One region of the Kineococcus esterisolvens genome, then DNA from elsewhere that is predicted to be linked to it. Evidence: riboswitches for the same ligand, from Rfam matches in the RefSeq annotation. Region 1 holds a riboswitch; the other holds the start of a gene.
What was found. Region 1 has a riboswitch for cyclic di-AMP ahead of ACRYR8_RS10870 (C40 family peptidase). Riboswitches for the same ligand answer to the same signal wherever they lie in the genome.
Positions count from the first base shown of each region.

Region 2: it holds a riboswitch for cyclic di-AMP, as region 1 does, so the genes downstream of both, ACRYR8_RS05450 (transglycosylase family protein) here and ACRYR8_RS10870 (C40 family peptidase) in region 1, are expected to answer to the same signal.

Region 1 is NZ_JBJLRI010000028.1:21,356-24,925, reverse strand. Features, by position in the region: gene ACRYR8_RS10870 (C40 family peptidase) at 386-1,276, opposite strand; cyclic di-AMP (ydaO/yuaA leader) riboswitch at 1,300-1,421, opposite strand; gene ACRYR8_RS10865 (iron-dependent transcriptional repressor DtxR) at 1,676-2,362, opposite strand; gene ACRYR8_RS10860 (malonic semialdehyde reductase) at 2,516-3,130, shown strand; gene ACRYR8_RS10855 (MFS transporter) at 3,197-3,570, opposite strand, start outside.
Region 2 is NZ_JBJLRI010000009.1:67,050-70,619, forward strand. Features, by position in the region: gene ACRYR8_RS05440 (SDR family oxidoreductase) at 1-297, shown strand, start outside; gene ACRYR8_RS05445 (lysophospholipid acyltransferase family protein) at 395-1,171, shown strand; cyclic di-AMP (ydaO/yuaA leader) riboswitch at 1,349-1,549, shown strand; gene ACRYR8_RS05450 (transglycosylase family protein) at 1,547-2,239, shown strand; gene ACRYR8_RS05455 (GNAT family N-acetyltransferase) at 2,323-2,865, shown strand; gene ACRYR8_RS05460 (NCS2 family permease) at 2,883-3,570, opposite strand, start outside.

The DNA of each region.
Region 1 (3,570 bases):
GACCCCGGTGGGGGCGGCGCCTCTGGGAGCGACGACGTGCGCGGCGGGATGCACGTGCTGGCGCACGTGCGCGCACCGGCGCACCGCGGGTACCCCCACTGTCGTCGGGGGCGACTGGGGACGGGGCGCGCAGGAGCGCGCGCGCTGCACGGCCGTGGGGTCGGACACGCTCGCCTCCCGCTCGTGTGGTGTCGTCGTGACCGCACTGTACGTCGGGACGGGGCGGGGGGACACGCGTTTGGCGCGAGGTTCGTGCGACGGGGCGGACTGGAGGGGCCTCGCGAGGTGCTCCCCGGGCTCCCCGGCTCCGGCGTGCCGGGGGCGGACGTGGATCGGGCCCGGCACCTCGCAGGAGGTGCCGGGCCCGGTCTGGGGGTGGGCGACGTCAGGCGACGGCCGCGACGCGGCCGAAGACCGCGGAGTCGCTCCACACGGAGCGCAGCTGGACGGGCTTGCCGCTGCGGGGGGCGTCCCACATCATCCCGTCGCCGGCGTAGATGCCGACGTGGTACGCGCGGCCGCCGTCGGTGAAGAAGACGAGGTCGCCGGCGACGGCCTCGGCGCGGGAGATGCGCGCGCTGGCGCCCAGCTGGGCGTTGGCGGTGCGCGGCACCGAGATGCCGAGCTGGCGCAGGACGTAGCTGGTGTAGCCGGAGCAGTCGAAGCCGGCCGGGGTGGTGCCGCCGTACACGTAGGGCACGCCCACGTAGTCGTCGGCGACGGCGAGGATCTGCTGGCCCAGCGACGGGGCGGGCGCCGGGGCCGGCGCCGGGGCCGCCTCGACGGGGGCCGGGGCCGGGGCCGGGGCCGCGGCGGCGGCCTGGACGGCCAGGGCCGAGTCGATGACGGACTGGTCGACCGACGCCTCGACCGCGGGCGCGTCCACGGCGGAGCGCGTGCTGCGCTCCACGACGACCGGCGGCGGCGGGGGCGCGGGGGTCGGCACGGCGCTGAAGGCGGTGAGGGTGGTGATGGCGGCGGCCTCGGCGGGCGCGGAGACCACGCCGACCGGGGTGGTGCCGAAGGCGGAGTCCACGGCGGTGCCCAGACCCGCGCTGACGGCGGTGCTGACGGCGGCGGGGACCGCTGCGGGAGCCGCCGCGGGGGCGGCACCGGCCGGCAGCGCGACGGTGACCAGCAGTCCACCGGTGGCGGCGGCGACCGCGCCGGCGCGGCCGGCGTCGGCAGCGCGACGGCCGATGGCCTCGCCCAGGCCGGTCAGGGGCGTGCGGGGACGTTCGGCGGCACGGTGGCGCGCCTGGACGCGAGTCGTCAAGGTGGTGGCCTCTCCGACGCCTGCGAGGTGAGCTGTCGGGTTCGGGCGGGAGTATCGCCCGGCCGGTTCGCACCGGCTTCACCCCAAGGACGCTCACCCCGGCCCGGCTGGCCGTCGGATCACGCCCGGGAAATTGGTTCCCCCGTCCCTGCCACACGTGTGCGTGGGACCTCGACGCGGTGGCAGGGCTCGGCGTCCGCGCGAGGGCTTCTGCGTGAACTTTCACGGAAGCGGGTGGACCATAACCCCTCCGGACCCCGGATGTCACGGCCCGGTGACGCCCGCGTGGCAGTCGCGTGACGAACCGATGACGACGGGACCGCGCCGGCCCGCCCTCGGGCAGCCCCGCGCACCGGCCCGGAGCAGCCCCCGAGCAGCCCCCGCGACCAGCCCCGGGGGTCAGTCCCGCGCGTCGACGAACAGGTGCGACGCCTCGGCCGTGCTCAGCTCCAGCACCGCACCGCCCACCGAGACGTCGTAGCCGCCCGCGGACGTCGTCACGACGACCTCCGCACCGGGGCGCAGGCCGGCCTCGGCGAAGCGGGCCAGCAGCGCCACGTCGGTCTGGAGGGGCTCGCCCAGGCGGCGCACCACGACGGGGGCGCCGTCCGCGCCGGCCGCCGTCAGGGGCTGCACGCCCGCGCGGAAGTCCTCGGCGGCACCGACCTCGCCCAGCTCCTCCAGGCCCGGGATCGGGTTGCCGTAGGGCGAGGAGTGGGGGTGGTCGAGGATGTCGACCAGGCGCTTCTCGACCTCCTCGGAGATGACGTGCTCCCAGCGGCAGGCCTCCTCGTGCACGAGCGACCACTCCAGGCCGATGACGTCGGTGAGCAGCCGCTCCGTCAGCCGGTGCTTGCGCATGACGCGCATCGCCTTGGCGCGACCGGACTCGGTGAGCTCCAGGCGGCGGTCCGTGCCGACGTGCAGCAGCCCGTCGCGCTCCATGCGCGCCACCGTCTGCGAGACGGTCGGGCCGGAGTGGTGCAGGCGCTCGGCGATGCGAGCGCGCATCGGGACGATGCCCTCCTCCTCGAGCTCGAAGACCGTCTTGAGGTACATCTCGGTGGTGTCGATGAGGTCGCTCACGGCCCCCATCATCCGCCATGGCGCCGCCTGCTCGCACGGGTCCACCCGGCGGGCGGCGCGGCGGGGACGACGGGGCGGCGGGCCGGGGACGGGCCGGGAACACGGCGCCGGCGGGACCCGTTGCGGCGGGCGAGACGTCCAGTGAGGAGCCCCGTGAGCACGCCAGCCGTCCCCGGTCCCCGTCCCGCCCTCGACCCCGCCGCGCTGGAGCAGCTGTTCACCGGCGCCCGGACCGCGAACCGGTTCACGGACGAGCCCGTCACCGACGAGCAGGTCGCCGCGATCGTGGACCTCGTCAAGTACCCGCCGACCAGCATGAACACGCAGCCCATGCGGCTGCTGCTGGTCCGCTCCCCCGCGGCGCGGGAGAAGCTCGCGACGATGATGAGCGGCAGCAACGGGGACAAGACCCGCTCGGCGCCGCTGAGCGTCGTCGTGGCCGCCGACCGCCGCTTCGACGAGGAGGTGCCGCGGCTGTTCCCGCACGTGCCGGACGCGCGGGCGCTCTTCGCCGACGACGCCTTCCGCGAGCGGACCGCGGTGTTCAACACCGCCCTGCAGCTGGGTTACCTCATCCTCGGGGTGCGGGCGGTGGGCCTGGCGGCCGGGCCGATGACCGGCATCGACGCAGTGGCCATCGAGCGGGAGTTCTTCCCCGACGGCGAGCACGCGGTCGTCGCCGTCGTGAACATCGGCGTGGCCGACCCCCGGGGTCTCCGGCCGCGCGGGCCCCGCCTGGCGGTGGAGGAGGTCGTCCGCACCGTCTGAGCCGCACCGTCCGGGCCGCACCGTCCGGGCCGCACCGTCTGAGCCGCACCGTCCGGGTCCGTCCGGTCAGGGTTGCGGGTGCAGCGCGTCGTAGCGGGTGAAACCCCGCTGCGCGCGCGCCAGCGCCAGGACCGCCACGACGCACGCCAGTCCGCCGGCGAGGGCGGCGGTGCCCTCGCCGGTGAGCTCGGCGGTGCCGCCGAGCACGACGTCGCCGAGCCGCGGCCCACCGGCCACCACGACGATGAACACGCCCTGGAGCCTGCCGCGCAGGGCGTCCGGGGTGGCCACCTGCAGGATCGTGCCGCGGAAGATCGAGCTGACGGCGTCGGCGGCACCGCAGACGGCCAGCAGCGCGGTGCAGGCGGCGAGGCGCCACCCGGCACCGTCGGGGGCGGCGACGAGGACCGCGCCGAAACCCGCCACGGCGGTGCCGTAGA
Region 2 (3,570 bases), on a different contig from region 1:
CACCGGCGCGCCACCGGGTTCCTGACCTCCCCGCCCGTGGTGGGCGAGGCGCGCGCGGCGTGGCTGCGCCGCTACGCCGAGGTGGTGGGGGCGGACCTGTCCGCCAGCTACGCCTACGCCGACTCCCACCCGGACCTGCCGCTGCTGCGCTCGGTGGGCAACCCCACGGCCGTCTCCCCCGACGTGTCGCTGTTCCGGGCCGCGCGCGCCGCCCGCTGGCCGGTGGCGGACTGGGCGGTCTCCTCCCCCGCCCGCCGGCTGCGGGTGCCGCAGCAGGTCCTGGCCGGCACGGACTGAGGTCACCGGGCGGCGCGGGCGGGGCGTGGGAGGATGACGTCGTGCGCCCGTCACGAACGCCGAACGCGCCCGGAGCCGTGCGCGAGGAGGTCACCGCATGATCGTCCTGATGGGTGAGGACGGCCTGGGCCGCCTGGCGCGGGCCTTCCCGACGGCCCGCCGCCGCGCGGCCGCCTCGGCCGCCTCGGGCGGCGCTCCGGGCGGGGGTGGTCCCCGCAAGGTGCACCGCAACGACTGGGTGCGCTCGCGGCCGGCGTCGGCCGTGCGCGCGGGCCTGCAGCGGGTCCTGCTGACGCCGCTGATGCGGGCGGAGCTGCGCATCGAGGTGCACGGCGTGGAGGTCCTCGACGGCATCGGCGGTCCCGCCGTGATTGTGGCGAACCACTCCTCGCACCTGGACACGCCGGTGCTGCTGGACGCGCTGGGGCCACGGCGGCGCCGGCGGGTGGCCGTCGCGGCCGCCGCGGACTACTTCTTCGACGTGTGGTGGCGCTCGGCCCCCTCCGGCCTGGTGATCGGCACGTTCCCGCTGGACCGGCGCGGCGGGCCGGGGGCGAACGCCTCCTCGAAGCTGCTGGCCGACGGCTGGAGCCTGGTGATCTTCCCGGAGGGCGGGCGCAGCTACACGGGCCAGATGCGCCCGTTCAAGAAGGGTGCGGCGTACCTGGCGCTGGAGGCGGGGGTGCCGGTGGTGCCGGTGGCGCTGCGCGGCACGTACGAGGCCATGCCGCCGCGGCAGAACTGGCCCTCCAAGGGGCGCCCGCGCATCAGCGTGACGTTCGGCGAGCCGCTGTACGGCCGGCCCGGGGAGCGCGCCGGTGACTTCACGCCGCGCGTCGAGGAGGCCGTGGCGAAGCTGCTCGCCAACAGCTGACCCGTCGGCGGGCCGAGGCCCCTCCTCGAGGGGTCGTGAGCGTGAGGTGCGTCACACGCAGACCCCCTGACCCGCGGGACGGTGGGCCGGCGGGGGACGCCCGGTCGACGCGCCGGTGTACGCGGAGCCTCCGTCTTGTTACGGTCGGCAGGTTCCCGAGTCCTTTCGGGGGCCCGTCGCGAGGACACGCCGAGTCCTGCCCGCCCCGCGCCGGAACAGTGATCAACGGGCAGGAGCGGGGGACCCATGGTTCCTCGGACGTCCGCCGCGCCCCGCGCGGTCGGGGGTCCTCGGGGTGAAGCCGCCCACGGGCGGCCGGGTCAACAACCTTCGACCCGAACCCGACAGCTCACCTCGCAGGCGTTGGAGGTCTCGATGCCCGCGTTGTCCTTCCGTCGTCCCCGCACGCCCGCCGGCCACCGCACCGAGCAGCAGCAGCGCTCGGGTGCCGTGCGCCGTGGTCTGCTCGCCGCAGCCGCCGCCGGTGCGGCCGGTGCCGCGATCCTCGCCCCCGCTCCCGGTGCCTCCGCGGCCCCGGTGTCGGAGTGGGACCGCCTCGCCCAGTGCGAGTCCAGCGGCAACTGGCACATCAACACCGGCAACGGCTACTACGGCGGGCTGCAGTTCAGCCCCAGCACGTGGACCGGCTTCGGCGGCGGGCAGTACGCCCCCCGCGCCGACCTGGCCAGCCGCGAGCAGCAGATCGTCGTCGCCGAGCGCGTCCTCGCCGGGCAGGGCTGGGGCGCCTGGCCCTCGTGCTCCCGCCGCCTGGGCCTGAGCGGTGCCGCGGACCCGGCCGGCGCGGAGCAGGCGCTGCTGAACCCCGCGCCCGCCCCGGCTCCCGCGCCCGCCCCGGCACCGGCCCCCGAGCCCGTCGCCGTCGCCGCCGCCCCGGCGCCCGCTCCGGCCGCGCGCACCTACACCGTGCAGCCCGGCGACACCCTGTACCGCATCGCGGTGAACAACGGCGTGGCCGGCGGCTACGCGAACCTGTGGAACGCCAACCGCGCGGTCATCGGCGACGACCCGGCCCGCATCGAGGTCGGCATGGTGCTGACCCTGCCCTGACGGGCCCGCACCTCCGCGGAACCCCCCGGCGCGCACCGCGCCGGGGGGTTCCGCGCGTCCGGGCGGGGCGGCAGGCTGGTGCGGTGGACACCCCGTGGGACCTGACCGTCGTGCACACCGCCGACCTGGGACCGCGGCGGTTGCGCGAGGTGCGGTTCCTGCTCGACGACGCCTTCGCCGGCGACGTCGACGACACCGACCTCGACCACGCCCTCGGCGGCCTGCACGTGCTGGCCCACCGCGACGGGCGCCTGGCCGGGCACGCCGCGCTGGTGCAGCGCCACCTCGTCGCCGGGGACCGCCCGTTGCGCGCGGGCTACGTGGAGGCGGTCGCGGTGGCTCCCGGCGAGCGCCGGCGCGGGCTCGGCGCGGCGCTGACGGGCGTCGTGGAGGACCTCGCCGGCCGGGCCCACGAGGCGACGTTCCTGGGCGCCTCCGACGAGGGCGCGCGGCTGTACCGCTCGCGCGGCTGGCGGGTGTGGAGCGGCCCGACGGGCGTGATGACCCCCGAGGGGGTGCGCGCCACGCCCGACGACGACGGCGGCGTCCACGTCCACGACCCCGCCGGCGCGCTGGACGTCACCGCCCGGCTGCTGTGCGACTGGCGCTGCGGCGACGTGTGGTGAGCGCCGGCGGGACGGGGTCAGGCGACGCCGAACGCCTCCTTGACGGGGTCGATCGCGAAGTAGAGGACGAACAGGGCGGCCGTGACCCACATCAGCGGGTGCACCTGGCGGGCCTTGCCGCGCGCGACCTTCAGCACGACGTGCGCCACGAAGCCCGCGCCGATGCCGGCGCTGATCGAGTAGGTGAACGGCATCAGCACGATCGTCAGGAACGCGGGCAGCGCGATCTCCACGTCGTCCCAGTCGATGCCCTTGACCTGCGTCATCATCAGGAACCCGACGACGACGAGGGCGGGCGTGGCGGCCTCGTAGGGCACGATCGCCACGACCGGCGCCAGGAAGGTCGTCAGCAGGAACGCCACCCCGGTGACGACGCTGGCCAGGCCGGTGCGCGCACCCTCCCCCACGCCGGTGGCCGACTCGATGTAGCTGGTGTTGCTGGAGACACCGGCGGCGCCACCGGCGGCGGCCGCGATCGAGTCCACGACGAGGATGCGCCGCGTGCCCGGCGGGTTGCCCTCGGCGTCCAGCAGGTCGCCCTCCTTGCCGATGGCGACCATCGTCCCCATCGTGTCGAAGAAGTCGGCCAGCAGGAGCGTGAAGACGAGCAGGACGACGCTGACGACACCGATGCGCTCGAACGAGCCGAGCAGGCTGAACTGCCCGAGCAGCGAGAAGTCCGGGGTGTCGACCCAGGAGCTCGGC